2 linked regions of the Indioceanicola profundi genome follow. The protein of the gene in region 1 interacts with the protein of each later gene in a pairwise test. Links are inferred from orthologs where the notes say so. Each region holds a gene or a part of one and is shown in the gene's direction. Other genes may lie near its edges.

What was found.
Region 2: the proteins of tig (region 1) and DOL89_RS07860 interact in binary tests that used the Escherichia coli proteins (3 or more experiments, as listed by UniProt). The link is inferred for Indioceanicola profundi from one-to-one orthologs.

What each region holds. Positions count from the first base shown.
Region 1 is NZ_CP030126.1:1,477,087-1,484,216, reverse strand. Bases 4,235-7,130 are described here. They hold tig (trigger factor), read left to right. Parts: upstream 4,235-4,964; coding sequence 4,965-6,296; downstream 6,297-7,130. Other genes in these bases: clpP (ATP-dependent Clp endopeptidase proteolytic subunit ClpP), read left to right, coding at 6,511-7,125; DOL89_RS07055 (1-deoxy-D-xylulose-5-phosphate synthase N-terminal domain-containing protein), read left to right, coding at 4,235-4,592. Also shown: DOL89_RS07070 (2OG-Fe(II) oxygenase), read left to right, coding at 1-80; DOL89_RS07065 (NAD(P)H-hydrate dehydratase), read left to right, coding at 90-1,550; DOL89_RS07060 (hypothetical protein), read left to right, coding at 1,834-2,100; more of DOL89_RS07055, read left to right, coding at 2,241-4,234. UniProt on the Escherichia coli protein: Involved in protein export. Acts as a chaperone by maintaining the newly synthesized secretory and non-secretory proteins in an open conformation.
Region 2 is NZ_CP030126.1:1,641,380-1,650,040, reverse strand. The notes cover bases 954-3,843. They hold DOL89_RS07860 (OmpA family protein), read left to right. Parts: upstream 954-1,805; coding sequence 1,806-2,882; downstream 2,883-3,843. Other genes in these bases: DOL89_RS07855 (LuxR C-terminal-related transcriptional regulator), read right to left, coding at 2,970-3,626; DOL89_RS07865 (hypothetical protein), read left to right, coding at 1,384-1,569; DOL89_RS07870 (MBL fold metallo-hydrolase), read right to left, coding at 954-1,113. In the rest of the region: DOL89_RS07875 (hypothetical protein), read left to right, coding at 1-72; more of DOL89_RS07870, read right to left, coding at 85-953; DOL89_RS07850 (response regulator transcription factor), read left to right, coding at 3,893-4,648; DOL89_RS07845 (protein phosphatase CheZ), read right to left, coding at 4,759-5,490; DOL89_RS07840 (YgaP family membrane protein), read left to right, coding at 5,679-6,173; DOL89_RS07835 (phasin family protein), read left to right, coding at 6,363-6,863; DOL89_RS07830 (23S rRNA (adenine(2030)-N(6))-methyltransferase RlmJ), read right to left, coding at 6,922-7,767; DOL89_RS07825 (DMT family transporter), read right to left, coding at 7,784-8,661.

The sequences.
Region 1 (7,130 bases):
GCGTGATCCCCCGCGGGCCGGGACCGTTCGAGCGGGCCTATCTGTTCTTCACGGCGGAGATCGCATCCGACCTGTGGTGAGGACCCGCCATGGCGCATGAGATTCTGACAGTCGATGAGATGTACCGGGCCGACCGGGCCGCCATGGCCGCCGGCGTACCCGGACCCGAACTGATGGAATCGGCTGGCGCCGCGGTGGCCCATGCCATCCGGGAACGATGGAGTCCATGGCCGGTCGCGGTTCTGTGCGGGCCGGGAAACAATGGCGGCGACGGATTCGTCGCGGCACGCCTTCTGGCAAAGGCTGGATGGCCGGTGCGGCTGGGGCTGCTTGGCAGCACGGAGTCGCTGAAGGGGGACGCCGCCTGGGCGGCCGGAACCTGGACCGGTCCGGTTGAGCCGCTTGGGACGGCTCTGCTGGACGAAGCGGAACTCGTGATCGATGCGCTGTTTGGCGCCGGGCTGTCCCGTCCCTTGGATGGCGTCGCCCTGGGCGTGGTCGAAGAACTGGTCAGGCGCGGAACACCGGTCGTCGCGGTGGATGTGCCCAGCGGCATCCGGGGCGACGATGGCAAGGTGCTGGGGGCCGCGCCGCGGGCTGTCCTTACCGTCACCTTCTTCCGGCACAAGCCGGGGCACCTGCTGCTGCCGGGGCGGGCGCTGTGCGGGGAGTTGGTCGTGGCGGATATCGGCATTCCCGCACGGGTGCTGGACGGAATAGAGCCGCTGTGCCGCCGAAACGATCCGGAACTGTGGGGTGGGCGGTATCCCTGGCCGAGTCTCGGCGGACATAAGTACAGCCGCGGACATGCGGTGATCCTCGGCGGGGAGGTAATGACCGGGGCGGGACGGCTGGCGGCGCGGGCGGCGTTGCGGGTCGGGGCAGGGCTGGCGACCATCGCCGCACCGCCGCCGGCCGTGCAGATTTATGCGCTCTCCATGCCCAGCGTGATCGTGCAGCCTGTAGCCGACAGCGGTGCCTTCGCCGAACTGATCGCCGATCCCCGGCGGAATGCCGTCCTGATTGGCCCCGGAGGAGGCGTGTCGGCGGAGACACGAAGCGCTGTCCGGGCGGCGGTGGAAGCCGGGAAAGCCGGCGTGCTGGATGCGGATGTCTTTGGAAGCTTTGCCGGAGATGCCGAGGCGCTGTTCTCCGGACTTTCCGACCGCTGGCTGCTGACCCCCCATGAGGGGGAGTTCGGCCGCGTCTTCGGCGGCCTGACAGGATCGAAGCTGGAGCGGGCCCGGGCGGCTGCGAGGCGGAGCGGGGCGGTGGTTCTGCTCAAAGGCGCGGACACGGTCGTCGCGCACCCGGACGGGCGGGCGGTGATCAACGACAACGCCCCGCCGGACCTGGCCACCGCCGGCTCCGGCGACGTGCTTGCAGGGATGGCGCTCGGGCTGATTGCGCAGGGGATGAGCGCTTTCGATGCCGCCTGCGCCGCTGCCTGGCTGCATGGAGAGGCCGGGCGGCAGGCGGGACCTGGGCTGATCGCTGAAGATTTGCCGGAAGCATTGCCAGCAGTTCTGCGCAGGCTCAAAGCGCAATAGCGATCGGAAGCAGTTCCCTCCGACCGCAACTGCCTCATTCGCCAGTCTGCCAGTCTCCCGGAATGCACATGCATGCGGTCTTATGCATTTGATCCGCTCCCTATCGACAGCAATCATCGATTCCGCCGTCTCCATGGGACGGCAGTCGCAGATATGGTTATCAAAACCTTGCCCGTGTTCCGAATGCGGGTTAACCTGTTTGCGTAAGTAAATTGGATTAGCCCCAGGAAACAGGGCCTGGGCGGCTACCCCGGAATCGAAAATAACCGGACAGGGGGCGGCAATGGGCATCACGCTGTTCAAGCGTGCCAAGCTGGAGAAACCGGTGGTGCCGGGCTCCGTCTACAGGCGCGTCATCGCGCGGGGCGTCACGGAGACGGCCTATGTGCTTGCCGTGACTGACACGCAGTTCAACATTCCGCATGTCCGCTTCATGGTCCACAACGACCAGTGCCGGGGCGGCGGCGGCGAGGAGGCCGCGGGTGGGGATTTGAGGACGCTGTCGGTGGACAGTTTCCAGCGCCTGTTTCAAGAACAGGTTGCCGACTGATCCCGCGGATTGCCGGCTGCACATCGGGGTAGGGCAGCGGCCCGCTGTTTCCCAGGCGGGCGGGAAGTCTTATACAGGAGTCCAACCTCCACCCATGGCCGGCGCAGATGTGCGGGCCCCGGAAGAAGAGACTCCTGGAAATGCCCGATACCGCCACCCTGCCGAAGATCGGCGACAAGGCCCCGTCCGAGCGGGAGCGCCGTCTGCATCTCTTGAAGGAGCTGGAGCGCAAGGTGCTCTGGCTCAGCACCTGGACAATCCACAATGCCAACCACCTGCGCCCCTCGCGCGACGGGTTGAAGGTCGGCGGCCATCAGGCCTCCAGCGCCTCGCTCGCCAGCATCATGACGGCGCTGTACTTCGACGTGCTGCGCCCGCAGGACCGGGTGGCGGTGAAGCCCCATGCCAGCCCGATCTTCCACGCCATCCAGTACCTGATGGGCCGGCAGAGTCGGGACAAGCTGGAGCGGTTCCGCGCCCTCGGCGGGGCTCAGTCCTATCCGTCCCGGACCAAGGATACGCCGGACGTGGATTTCTCCACCGGCTCCGTCGGCCTCGGCGTGGCGGTCACCGCCTTTGCCAGCATGGTGCAGGACTATGTGCGGCTGAAGGGCATGACCGACCAGCCGGAGGGGCGCATGGTCGCCCTGGTCGGCGATGCCGAGCTGGACGAGGGCAATGTCTTCGAAGCCATGTTGGAGGGCTGGAAGCACGATCTGCGGAACACCTGGTGGATCATCGACTACAACCGCCAGAGCCTGGATTCCGTGGTCTCCGACAAGCTCTGGGTCCCGATCGAGGGCATGTTCCGGTCGCTGGGCTGGAACGTGAACATCATGAAGTACGGCAAGAAGCTGGAGGCCGCGTTCCAGCAGCCGGGCGGCGACGCTTTGCGGGACTGGATCGACAATTGCCCGAACCAGCTCTATTCCGCGCTGACCTTCAAGGGCGGCGCGGCCTGGCGCGAGGCGCTGGTGCGCGATCTCGGCGACACCGGCGGCATCAAGGCCATGCTGGACAGCCATGACGATGCCATGCTGGGCGCGCTGATGACCAATCTGGCCGGGCATGACCTGGAAACGATCCTCGACACCTTCCACGGGGTGGAGAGCGAGCAGCCGGCCTGCTTCATCGCCTACACCGTCAAGGGCATGGGCCTGCCCTTCGCCGGCCACAAGGACAACCATGCCGGCCTGATGAACCTGGACCAGATGGCCGAGTTCAAGCGGCAGTGCGGCCTGAAGGACGGCGAGGAGTGGGAGCGCTTCGCCGGGCTGGGCGTGGACCCGGAGGAGCTGGAGGCGTTCCTGGCGGAGGTGCCCTTCGTCCAGGGCGGTTCCCGCCGGTTGAAGGCGGCTTCCGTGCCGGTGCCGAACCTGCCATCGCCGGGCGGCGACAAGGCCTCCACACAGGAGGGCTTCGGCAAGATCCTGGCGGAACTGGCCAAGTCGGATGCGGAGATCGCGTCGCGCATCGTGACCACCTCGCCGGACGTGACCGTCAGCACCAATCTGGGCGGCTGGGTCAACCGGCGAGGGCTGTTCGACCGGAAGGAGGTCATCGACATCTTCCGGGAGCAGAAGGTGGTCTCCGCCCATCGCTGGCACGGCGCGCCCGACGGCCAGCACATGGAACTCGGCATCGCCGAGCATAATCTGTTCCTGATGCTGGCCGCCCTGGGAATGAGCCACGAGCTGTTCGGCGTGCGGCTGCTGCCGGTGGGCACGCTCTACGACCCCTTCATCATGCGCGGGCTGGACGCCTTCAACTACGCGCTCTACCAGGACGCCCGCTTCATGGTGGTTGCGACCCCCAGCGGCGTCACCCTGGCGCCGGAGGGCGGGGCGCACCAGTCCATCGCCACGCCCCTGATCGGCATGGGCCTGCCCAAGCTGGCCAGCTTCGAACCGGCCTATGTGGATGAGCTTGCGGCCATCATGCGCTGGGGCTTCGAGCATATGCAGGCCGCGGACGGCGGCAGCGTCTATCTGCGTCTCTCCACCCGCAGCATCGAGCAGCCGAAGCGCAAGCTGGATACGGCGGCCGTGATCGATGGCGGCTACTGGGTGCGGGAGCCCTCGCCGGATGCCGACCTCGCCATCGTCTATTGCGGCGCCCTGGCGCCGGAGGCGATGCAGGCTCATGCGGCCCTGCTGGAGGATGTGCCGGGGGCCGGGCTGCTGGCCGTGACCTCGCCGGACCGGCTGCAGGAGGGCTGGAGCGCTGCCCGCGCCGGCCGCCAGGGCGGGCAGGGTGCCGAGAGCCATGTGGAGCGGCTGCTGGGCCGCCTCAGCCCCGATGCAAAGCTGGTCACCGTGATCGACGGTCACCCGGCGGCGCTGTCCTGGCTCGGCGGCGTGCGCGGGCACAAGGTGGCGGCGCTCGGCATCGAAAGCTTCGGCCAGTCGGCGGACATCCAGGACATCTACCGGGTCATGGGGCTGGATGCGGACGGCATTCTGGACGCAGCGGCGCGCGTGCTCCTGGATTGAACGGACGCGGCAGGCGATATCCCAACGTCGCCCTGAACCGGTCGAAGGGCGGGGGAGGGCCGGCGGACTCGGGAATCATATTCCGGCGGCTTATTGATCCATATCGCCCTTGGCGGGAGCCCGTTCCCTTGCTATAGGGACCGCTCCCGCCGGGGTGGCCCTGTTCGGGCCGTTCCGGCATGGGGCGGGCGTGGCGGAACTGGTAGACGCGCCGGATTTAGGTTCCGGTGTCGAAAGACGTGGGGGTTCAAGTCCCTTCGCCCGCACCATGATCGTAACCGCAACCACCGCGCAAGGGATGACCTTGGCGCGGGAGCTCCTGACCGGATTCGCCGGCGGGGCGACCACAGAAGAAGACAGGCACTCCTTCCCATGCAGATCACCGAGACCAGCGCCGCCGGCCTGAGCCGTGAATTCAAGGTCGTCATCCCCGCCACGGACATCGACGCCCGGGTCAACTCCAAGCTGACCGAGATCGGCAAGACCGTGCGCATGCCCGGCTTCCGCCCCGGCAAGGTGCCGATGCCGATCCTGAAGCAGCGCTACGGCCAGTCCGTGATGGGCGAGGTGTTGGAGGGTGCTGTCAATGATAGCCAGGCTCAGGCCATCGAGCAGAACAACCTCCGTCCGGCCCTCCAGCCGAAGGTGGAAGTCACCAGCTTCGAGCCGGGCAAGGACCTGGAATTCTCCATGAAGGTGGAGCTGCTGCCGGAGATCGAGCCGGCCGACCTGTCCGGCGTCGAGATCACCAAGCCGGTGGTCCCCGTCAATGACGAGCAGGTGGACGAGGCGCTGAAGCGTCTGGCCGACAGCCGCAAGCAGAGCGAGAAGGTCGAAGAGGACCGCGCCTCCGCCAATGGCGACATCCTGGTCATCGACTTCGACGGCTCCGTCGACGGCGAGAAGAAGCCCGGCATGAAGGGCGAGGATTACAGCCTGGAGCTGGGCTCCGGCACCTTCATTCCCGGTTTTGAGGACCAGCTCGTCGGCGCCAAGGCGGGCGAGCACAAGACCGTCACCGTGACCTTCCCGGCCGAGTACCATGCCGCCGAGCTGGCCGGTAAGGAGGCTGTGTTCGAGGTCGACGTGAAGGAGCTGCGGGCAACCAAGCCGGCCGAGCTGAACGACGATCTGGCCAAGGGCTTCGGCTTCGATGATCTGGAGAAGCTGCGCGAGGCCATCCGCGAGCGCATCGGCGCCGACTACGGCAACCTTTCCCGCCTGCGTGCCAAGCGCGCCCTGCTGGACAAGCTGGCCGAGCTGCACGATTTCGACGTCCCCGCCGGGATGGTCGACATCGAGTTCAACCAGATATGGAGCCGCCTCCAGCAGGAGCTGCAGTCCGGTCAGGTCGATGAGGAAGACAAGGACAAGGACGAGGAGGAGCTGAAGAAGGAGTATCGCGACATCGCGGTGCGCCGTGTCCGCCTCGGTCTGCTGCTGTCAGAAATCGGCCGCCGCAACAACGTCACCGTCAGCCGTGACGAGTTGAACAAGGCCGTGATCTCCGAGGTGCAGCGCTACCCCGGCCAGGAGCAGCAGGTGTTCGAGTTTTTCAAGAAGAACCCGCAGGCCATCGAGCAGCTCCGCGCCCCGCTGTTCGAGGACAAGGTCGTGGACCACATCCTGTCCAGCGTGAAGGTCAACGAGGTCCCGGTCACGGCCGAGGAGCTGATGAAGGACCCGGAGGAGGAGCAGGCCTGATCCGGTCTTCTTCCCACACTGGGCTGAATTGAATTCGGGGGCGGTGGTCCAAGCGGGTCACCGCCCCTATCTGTTCCGCACCCCGGTACATCCGAGGCATTGTCCGGTCCTTAGTCTTTTGCGTCAATTTCGGTCTGGCGCAACACGGACCTGACCGGCTATGACGTGAGAACGAAACATCCCGACCGGTACGCAGCGGAGCTGAGCGAGGGACATGATCGAGCCGCAGATGAATGCACTGGTTCCGATGGTGGTCGAGCAGACCAACCGGGGCGAGCGCGCCTACGACATCTATTCGCGCCTCCTGAAGGAGCGCATCATCTTCCTGGTGGGCGGCGTCAATGACGCGGTCGCAAGCGTAGTCTGCGCCCAGCTCCTGTTCATGGAGGCGGAGAATCCGAGCAAGGAAATCTCCTTCTACATCAACTCGCCGGGCGGCTACGTGACGGCCGGTCTCGCCATCTATGACACCATGCAGTACATCCGGTCTCCGGTTGCGACGATCTGCATGGGACAGGCGGCCAGCATGGGCGCGCTGTTGCTGGCGGGCGGTGCGCCGGGCCGGCGATTCTCGCTGCCGAACAGCCGGATCATGGTCCACCAGCCCTCGGGCGGCGCCCAGGGGCAGGCGGCGGATATCGAAATCCAGGCGCAGGAAATCCTGCGGATGCGCCAGCGCCTGAATGAGATTTTCCACCACCACACCGGCCAGCCGATGGATGTCATTGAAAAGGCCATGGAGCGCGACAAGTTTATGAGCCCGGAGGAGGCGAAGTCCTTCGGACTTATCGACGACGTGTTCACCCACCGGCCGAGCAGCGAGGGCTGATCTGG
Region 2 (8,661 bases), 170 kb from region 1 along the record:
ACAGAGAAGACCATTGCCATGGCGATGCTGTACAACGCCCGCGAGTTCCAGCCGGAACCGGTGGAGGAATAAGGGCCGATGGCGTCAGCCCGCCCGGAAGCGGTGTATTCCATCCCCGGCCGTTTCAACGGTCATGCGCCTCAGGCGGACAAGATGATGCAGATGGGCCAGCGCCTCTCCCAGCGCGAAGCTCGTCTGGTGCGTGTCCAGGGCACGGGGGAACAGGAGGTGCATGATCTCCGCTCCCGACCGCGGCCGTGCGGCACAGTGGCCCACCGTCTCCTCCAGCCGTTCCGCATGGTGCGCCGCCAGGGCGTCCAACCGGCTTTCCAGCCCGTGGAACGGCAACCCGTGGGACGGGAGAACCAGCGTCCTTTCCGGCAGGCCGCGTAGGCGATCCAGACCGTTGAGGAAGTCGGACAGCGGATCGGCTTCCGGTTCCAATGGCCACACGCTGACATTCGGGCTGATCCGGGGCAGCACCTGATCGCCGGAAATCAGAAGCTCCAGCTCGGGACAGTACAGGGCGGCATGCTCCGGCGAGTGCCCGCCGCCGCCGATCACCCGCCAGTCTCGCCCGCCGATCCGCATCTGGTCGCCATGGCGGATGCGGTGATAGGCCGCCGGCACCGCTGGAACCCCGCGGGGGTAGGCGTTGCCCCGCTCCAGCATCGATGTGAGTTCAGCCCCGGTCAGACCCGCATTGCGGTAGAACCGCTCGAAGGCGGCGGCAAGATCGGACGTCCGGTCCTGGTGCAGCAGGCGCGCCATCAGCCATTCGGCCTGGGTCATATGCAGCGGGACATCGAACCGGCGGACGATCCAGTCGGCCAGACCGGCATGGTCCGGATGGTAGTGGGTGACGACCAGCCGCTCGACCGGCAGCCCGTCCAGTCCGGTGGAGAAGACATGCTCCCACTGGGCGCGGCCGCGGCTTCCAGCGATGCCGGTGTCCACGATCGTCCAGCCATCATCGCCGCGCAGAAGCCAGAGATTTACATGGTTCAGCGCGAAAGGCAGGGGCTGGCGCATCCAAAAGACGCCGGATGCGACCTGCAACAGCCGGGACTCGGCCGGCGCCTGCGGGTAGGGATGGGACAGGGTATCTGGCAAAACGGTCTATCCTGGGTTCGGTGACCTGGAGACGGGGGCCATCGAGGATGGTCGGTCCGCGTATCCCCCGGATGGCAGGGGGAACGCAAGCCCGCTTCCCCTGTTCGGCACATCCGTATTGCTAAGTGCGGAGGGGAAGTGGACCTAAGGCGCATGGATTCCCGCCGGCCTCGGGATGTAGATGGGCACTGGCTGCGGACGCAAAGTCCTGCGGTGCAGAGATCATTGCGGCGGCCCAGCCGCGTTCCGTTGTTGCCAAGGATGTATAGAATGCAGCGTAAGGACAGCTACGTCATCGAAATCGAGGACGAGGCGGTCGGTCTCGTCGTTGATGAGCACGGCGGGATGGTATTCCACGCGGCCCATCCTTCGCTCGGCGGCCTTCACGGGCGTCTGTTCCCGGATGCGACCGATGCCGTGCGTGCAGCCCGGCAGGCTCTTCGACTTGCGGCCTGACGGCTGCAACCCACCTATGTGATGTTGTCGTTTCCCTGGCAGCGCCTTGTGTCCCGATTAAAATCCTTTCGTGGTGCCACAAAGTTGCCAGCTTGCCTTGGCAAGCGTTTCTTATAACTGAGCCGACACCGTCGGCCGGTGTACCTCCGGGACCAACCCCGGAGGGGCCGGCACCAGAAAACGGTCGGTTATCACCGGGAGCGGCCTTCGGGCCCATAAGGAGAAAGGTTAAAACGATGAAATTCCGCCACATGTTGCTGGTCAGCGCCGCGGCGCTCGCCATGCCGGCGACGTCATTCGCCCAGCAGTCCTCCACCATCAGCGAAGGCTTCTATGTCGGCGCCCAGACCGGGGTGAGCTGGCTGAACAGCTTCTCGCTTGCAGGGCCGGTCGAGAACAATGTCGGCTTCGACGAGGACTGGACCGGTCTGGTCGAGGCCGGCTACCGCATGGGCAACGGCCTGCGCTTCGGCCTGGAGTTCAGCTATAGCGACCATACGGTCGGCGACATCACGGGCGGCGTGAACCGCGTCGGCGGCGACGGCGACCTGAACGCCTATACCTATATGGCGACGGCGACCTATGAGTTCGACACCGGTTCCCCGATCCGCCCGTATCTGGGCATCGGCGCCGGCGTTGTGACGCTCGAATACGACAATGTCGGCCCGGTGTTCAGCGCCGGCCAGTTCGTGGACGACAAGGACAGCGCCTTCGCCTATCAGGCCCATGCCGGTCTCATCTATTCCGTCACCCCGAACCTGGACCTGACGCTGGGCTATCGCTTCATCGACAGCAACGGCCTCAGCTACACGACCACGGCCGGGACCGGGTTCGAGGAAGACTACCAGAACCACTCCGTGCTGGCGGGCGTGCGCTGGGTGTTCGGTTCGGCTCCGCCGCCGCCCCCGCCGCCGGTCACCCAGCCCGCTCCGCAGCCTGCGGCCCAGCCGGCTCCGGCTCCGGCTCCGGCTCCGGCGCCTGTGACCCGAAACTTCACCGTGTTCTTCGATTGGGACAGCTCCGAGCTGACCGCGGACGCCCGTGAAGTGCTGTCCAACGTCGTCGAGAATGCCCGCCAGGGCAGCGTCACGGCGATCGAGGTGATCGGCCATGCCGACACGTCCGGCCCGGCCGACTACAATCAGCGTCTGTCCGTCCGCCGCGCCGAGGCGGTGCGGGAGTACCTGATTTCCCAGGGCATGCCGACCGGTCAGGTCGACATCGCCGGCCGCGGTGAGAACGATCTGCTGGTCCCGACTCCGGACGGCGTGCGTGAGCCGTCGAATCGTCGCGGCGTCATCATCTTCCCGTAAGGCGAAGATCGACTCAGGAAAGGGGCGCCGTCACCGGCGCCCCTTTTTTTCTTTGCCCCCAAGGACAGGGGCGCACGGACAGCGAACTCAGCCCATCGGGCGGATGCCGTGTTCAAGGGCCCAGACGGCCGCCTGCGTCCGGTTGGCGGCGCGAATTTTACGAAGCACATTCTTGAAATGCATTTTCACGGTCGACTCCGTGACCTGTAGCCGGATGGCAATGGCCTTGTTGGACAGGCCGGCGAGCAGGCAGGCCAGGATCTGCCTTTCCCGCGGCGAGATGTCCTGGAGACTTCCATGAACGGCGGAGGGCCCGCCCCCAAGCAGGGCGAATGCGCTTGGCGGGTAGACGCACTGGCCGAGAGAGATCAGGCTCAGCGCGTGCCGTAGCGCTGCGGGTTCCATGCCCTTGCCGAGGTGGCCGTCGGCTTCCATGGCCAGGCTGTCCCGTACAGCCTCTTCCGACACATCCTCCGACAGCACCACCAGCGCACTCTCCGGTGCCATGGCGCGGAGCTGACGCAGCATGTCGGTCCGTGGCGCCATCTGCATGCCGCGTCCTGACATTCCCGCCGGATCGACAATCAGGAGCTGCGGTTCCAATCCGGCCGCCATGGCGGCGCTGGCCGCAGCCTCTTCGGAAAAGGAACCCTGGACAACGAACCCGTCCCGCTCCAGCAGGGCCGACAGCGCTGCTGTGAAGAGTTGATCATGGTCGATGATGATGACGGATCGGGCGGTCATGGATGTCCAAATATAAAGAATTTTACGCGATTATTCGGAAAACAATGAGCGTGTCTCGGCTTCGGGAACCCCGCTCTGACAATTGTGGATGCCAGTATCAAAGGAGCGAGTTCAAGTGATAACCTACCCGAAATTTCAACACACGGCCAGGATTGCCTTGCCATCATTTCCATTGGTGCGCAGAATATATCCGTTGGGGCCTGCGCGAAATAAGTAACCTCTGCGCGACCCCGCATCCGGGGTTCCCCCTGTTCGGAGATATCGGGATGACGGCAATGCAAATGACCGGGCTGCGGCTCGACACCGGGTGGGGACCGGCCGTCATCGACCGCGGGCGCGTCGTCGGCAGGTCGGGGGAGGACAGGGCGGCAAACCGCCGACGCTTCCTGATTGTCGATCCGCAGGCCATGGTTCGGCATGGCCTCGCATTGTCCCTGCAGTCGCGCCATCCAGGCGGTTCGGCATATCAGGCAGCCACGGTGGACGAAGCTCTTATCCTCGCCGATGGTGCGGGGAAGGTCGATCTGATCGTCCTGGACATCGACCTGTACCCTGCCACTGCGCATGTGGCGGTGCGCCGCCTCAACGATGCATTTTCCGCGCCTGTGATCGTGACAAGCTCCACGGCGGACCCGGCGGCTGCGCTCGCCTGCCTTTCTGCCGGCGCCAGGGCCTTTCTGCTGAAGACCGATCCCGGCGCCGTTCTGGAGCACACAGTGGGGCTGATCCTGTCCGGCGGAGATCATGTGCCCCTGCCAAGCTGGCTGATCAGCAAGGGGCGGATGATTTCGCGGGAGGAAGCCTGCCCCGTGGCCCCGCTGGATCGGCTGACCGCGCGCCAGCGGGAGATATTCTCGCTGATCCTGTCCGGCTGTTCGAACAAGGAGATCGCACGGAAGATCGGCGTGCTGGAGGGCACCGTGAAGGTGCATGTCCGGGCGATGATGCAGAAGCTGGGTGCCGCGAACCGGACCCAGGTCGCCGTCATGGCCGCCCGTAGCGGTCTGCGTCCTGACCTCTGAACAGTTCCCGGACCGGCTTCCGATCAACTGAAACCGGAAACCGGCCTGACGTTCTTGCGTCGGGGCGAATCCTCATCCGATCAGGCAAGTTAGCCTGATCGGAATCCGCTTTAGTCGAACAGGGCGTCGATATCCGACTGGGAGATTGTGTCGGCAGCCATTGCCGGTCCGTGGAGCTGAAGACCCTCATCCACACGGTCGGTCGTCGGGGGCAGGGGCAGGGTCTCGAACTCCTTCCTGTTCCAGACGCCCATCATGGCTTCCACTCGCTCCTCGATGAAGGAGAGCGCCTGGACCACCTTGGTGATGCGCTGTCCGGTCAGGTCCTGGAAATTGCAGGCTTCGAAGATGCGCAGCGTAACTTCATTGAGGTCCTTCAGGCGGGAATTCTGGTAGCCCTCGGGAAGCTGAGCCCGTACCTCGCTGACGATCTCCTCGATTTCCTCGGCGGCGCTGATGATGACGTTCGTGGCCTGCTCGGTGGAGCGGACCACGGCGTTGAGCTGTTCGCTCGCTTCCAGGAACTTATCGTCCTGCGCCAGGGGATGGCGGAGCTGCGCCATTTCCAGCTTGGTCGCCTTGATCCGGCCGGCGATGTCGGCGATCTCCACCTGAATCTGGTCGATCTGGGTTCTGTCGTGGCTGAGAAACCGGTCAAGCTTGGAGCCCAGCGCGTCGATGGCGAGAAGGACCGCGGCCTGGTCGGCCGGCGCCGCACCCGGCGCCGGCAGGACGGGAGTGGAGGGCAGGGCCGTAGCGGCGGCGGTCGCGTCGGGCCGTATGGCCTGGACCCGGTTCGCGCGCTGCAATTCCGCCATGAACGGCCGCTGTTGACCACGCATCCTCTGCTCCCCTTGCCGATGCGGGCAGCCCAGGACGGCCCGCCCACTCTTTCGGATAGCATGATCGAGTTTCATAAAAATTGTAAGCGCCCCCGTCCTGTTGCCGGGGCGGATCGCGAGCCGGGAACCGTGTGCGCGCCCGGCCTGTTTTCCCGGCAGGACATGAACAGTCAGCGGAGCAGACCCAAGTGAGCGACTCCCGATCAATGATCAGCCAGACCCTGCCCTTCGGTCCCGTGAATGTCGGGCCGACGGAGAGAATCGTCACGGGGGGGATCGGCGGTGCGCTGCTGCTGCTGGGGCTGGACCGCGGACGGGCAGCGGGAACCCTCATGGCGCTGGCCGGCGGCGTCCTGCTGACCCGCGCCGTGACCGGTCATTGCCCGGCCTATCAGGCCATGGGGCGCGGCCACGCCGACGATGAGTTCGGCCGCTTCGATCCCGGCCGGTATGAGGATTTCGAGCGCGACGACTTCACGACCGCCGAGCTGGGCGGGCGAATGGGCGGTGGTTCCATGCGCAACCGCGAGGATGTGGCGGAAGTCCTTTCCGGCCCGCACCCGTCGGCGCAGCAGGGGCGCGGAAACGTGCCGGAAGAGGATGATGTGGAGCAAGCCTCCGAACTCTCGTTCCCGGCGAGCGATCCGCCGTCCTACATGGGCGACCGCGTCGGACACAGGTGAAGAACTCGGATAGCTGCTAGCCTAATGCGGTACTTCTAAGTAACTGCGTCGGCGGCGGAACCGTCTTGTCTTTATCCCTCCCAGGCCATCGCTGCACATGCTAACAAAAGCGCGCCGCGATGGCCCAATCAGCGACACGTCATTACTTAAAATGCGGCGTGATCAGCTGTAATTATGAGGAGAGGCGACATGGCGACCGAGACGACTTCGACGAAGAACGACTCCCGCACTGCAACTCAGCAGGCCGCCACCGAGCTGGCCCGCATCGCCCGGACGGCGGATGGAGCCGGTGCAGCCGAAGCCGCGGCCAAGGTGGGCAGCGACTCCGCGCGTTCGCTGAGCGCGTCCACCGCCGGCAACATGGAGGCCTTCCTGCAGGCCCAGGCGATCATGGCCGAGGGCATGCGGACCGCCTGGCAGGAATGGATGGGCTACAGCCAGTCCGCCATGCAGCGCTGGACCGAAAAGCTGCAGACTCCCCTGCAGATCCGTTCCCCGCAGGACATCATGCTGTCGCAGATTGACACGGCGCGGGAGGAGATGGACCAGCTGCTCCAGAATTCCATGCGCGTATCGGACCTGATGACCAAGGCGGCCGGAAGCGCCATGCGCCGGATCACCGAACGCGGCAGCGCCGTTGCTTCCGACGCCGTGCAGGACTCGGCGGAGATGCAGCGCCCCGCCGCCTGAAGGCTGTGAAGCGCCACCGGGGCGGGACGAAGCAAAGTCCCGCCCTTGCGGCGTCCCCCTATTCAGGGGCGATCCATTCCACCCGCCAGCCGCCCTTGCCGGTGCTCATCGCGCTCTGAAGGGCCGGCAGCACCGTCCGCAGACGGTCGTCGAGCTGCCAGGGCGGATTCACTACGATCATCCCGCAGCCCACCATCCGCTCAACCCGGTCCTCATCCGCCCAGCTGTACTCGGCAGCCAGGATGCGGGGAAGGCCGCTGTTCTCCAGTGCCTGATGCAGGTTCCAGACGGCAGCGCGGTCCTTGATCGGATACCACAGGGCATAGATGCCGGTTGACCAGCGGCCATGGGCGAGGCGGAGCCCCTGTACCAGCCGCTCATACTCATCGGTCGCTTCGAAGGGCGGGTCCACCAGCACCAGCCCGCGCTTCTGCTTCGGCGGCAGGTGGGCCTTCAGCGCCAGCCAGCCATCCATGTGGTGGACCTGCGCCTGGGGATCATCCCTGAACTCCGCCTTCAGCGTCCTGACGTCCTCGGCATGCAGCTCGGCCAGGATGAGCCGGTCGTCCGCCCGCATCATGGAGCGCGCCAGTCGAGGGGAGCCGGGATACCAGCGGAGCGGCTCGCCCGGCGTGTTGTCGGGACAGCGCCGCACGGCTTCCAGATAGACCTTGAGGTCGGCCGGCAGGTTGGTCGCCGACAGCAGACGGCGGATGCCGGCGTCGGCTTCTCCCGTCTTGCGCGCCTCCGTCCCTTCCAGGTCGTAGCGGCCGATGCCGGCATGGGTATCGAGGACGCAGTAGGGGGCAGGTTTGGCGTTCAACCGCTCCAGGATCAGGGTCAGCACCACATGCTTCATCACGTCCGCCGCATTCCCGGCGTGGTAGGCGTGGCGGTAATTCATCGGTTCAATTCCAGATTCAGGGCAGGTCCGCCCGCAGCTTTACTGGTGCAGGACGTCCGCCGCCCAGCTTGATCTCGCGCAGGGTGATATAGACGCCGCTGCCGATCACGATCAGGGCGCCCCCGATCACCATGATGTCCGGAACCTCGCCCCACAGCACGAAGCCGTAAATGGTGGCCCAGACCATGGCGGTGTAGTCGAAAGGCGCCACGACCGCCACGGGGGCCTTCCGGTAGGCGTTGGTCAGCAGCACCTGCGCCAGACCGCCCACCAGCCCGATGCAGATCAGCAGCGCCAGATCGGTCCAGGAAACAGGGAGGACGAAGTTGTAGGGCAGGAACGCGGCCCCGCCGACTGCCGCCGTCATCATGAAATAGAAGACGATGGTCGTGTTCGGCTCCGTCGAGGAGAGGCGGCGGATGCTGATCATGGCCAAAGCGGCAAAGAACGCGCCGGTCAGCGCCAGGATCGCACCGAGCGCCATGCCGTCATCCAGCGCGGCAACGCCGGCGGCGAAGGTCCGGTCCGGTCGCAACATGATCAACACGCCGGCAAAGCCGACGATCAGCGCCACAGTCCGCCGCCAGCGGACCTTTTCGCCCAGCAGCAGCACGCCCAGGATCGTAACGAAGAAGGGGGCTGTGAAGCTGAAGGCGGCGGCGTTGGCCAGCGGCATCAGCGAAAGCGCCGTGAAGCCGCAACTCATAGCGAGCGCCCCGGCCCCTGCACGCCAGGCATGGCCCCAGAGTCTGGTGGTCTTCAGGCTCTTCAACCCGCCGGCCCGGACGATCAGTGGCCAGATCACCACCAGCGCAAAGACGGAGCGGAAAAAGATGATCTGGTTCACCGGATAGGTGTCGCCCAGCGACTTGATCATCGCGTTCATGCTGGCGA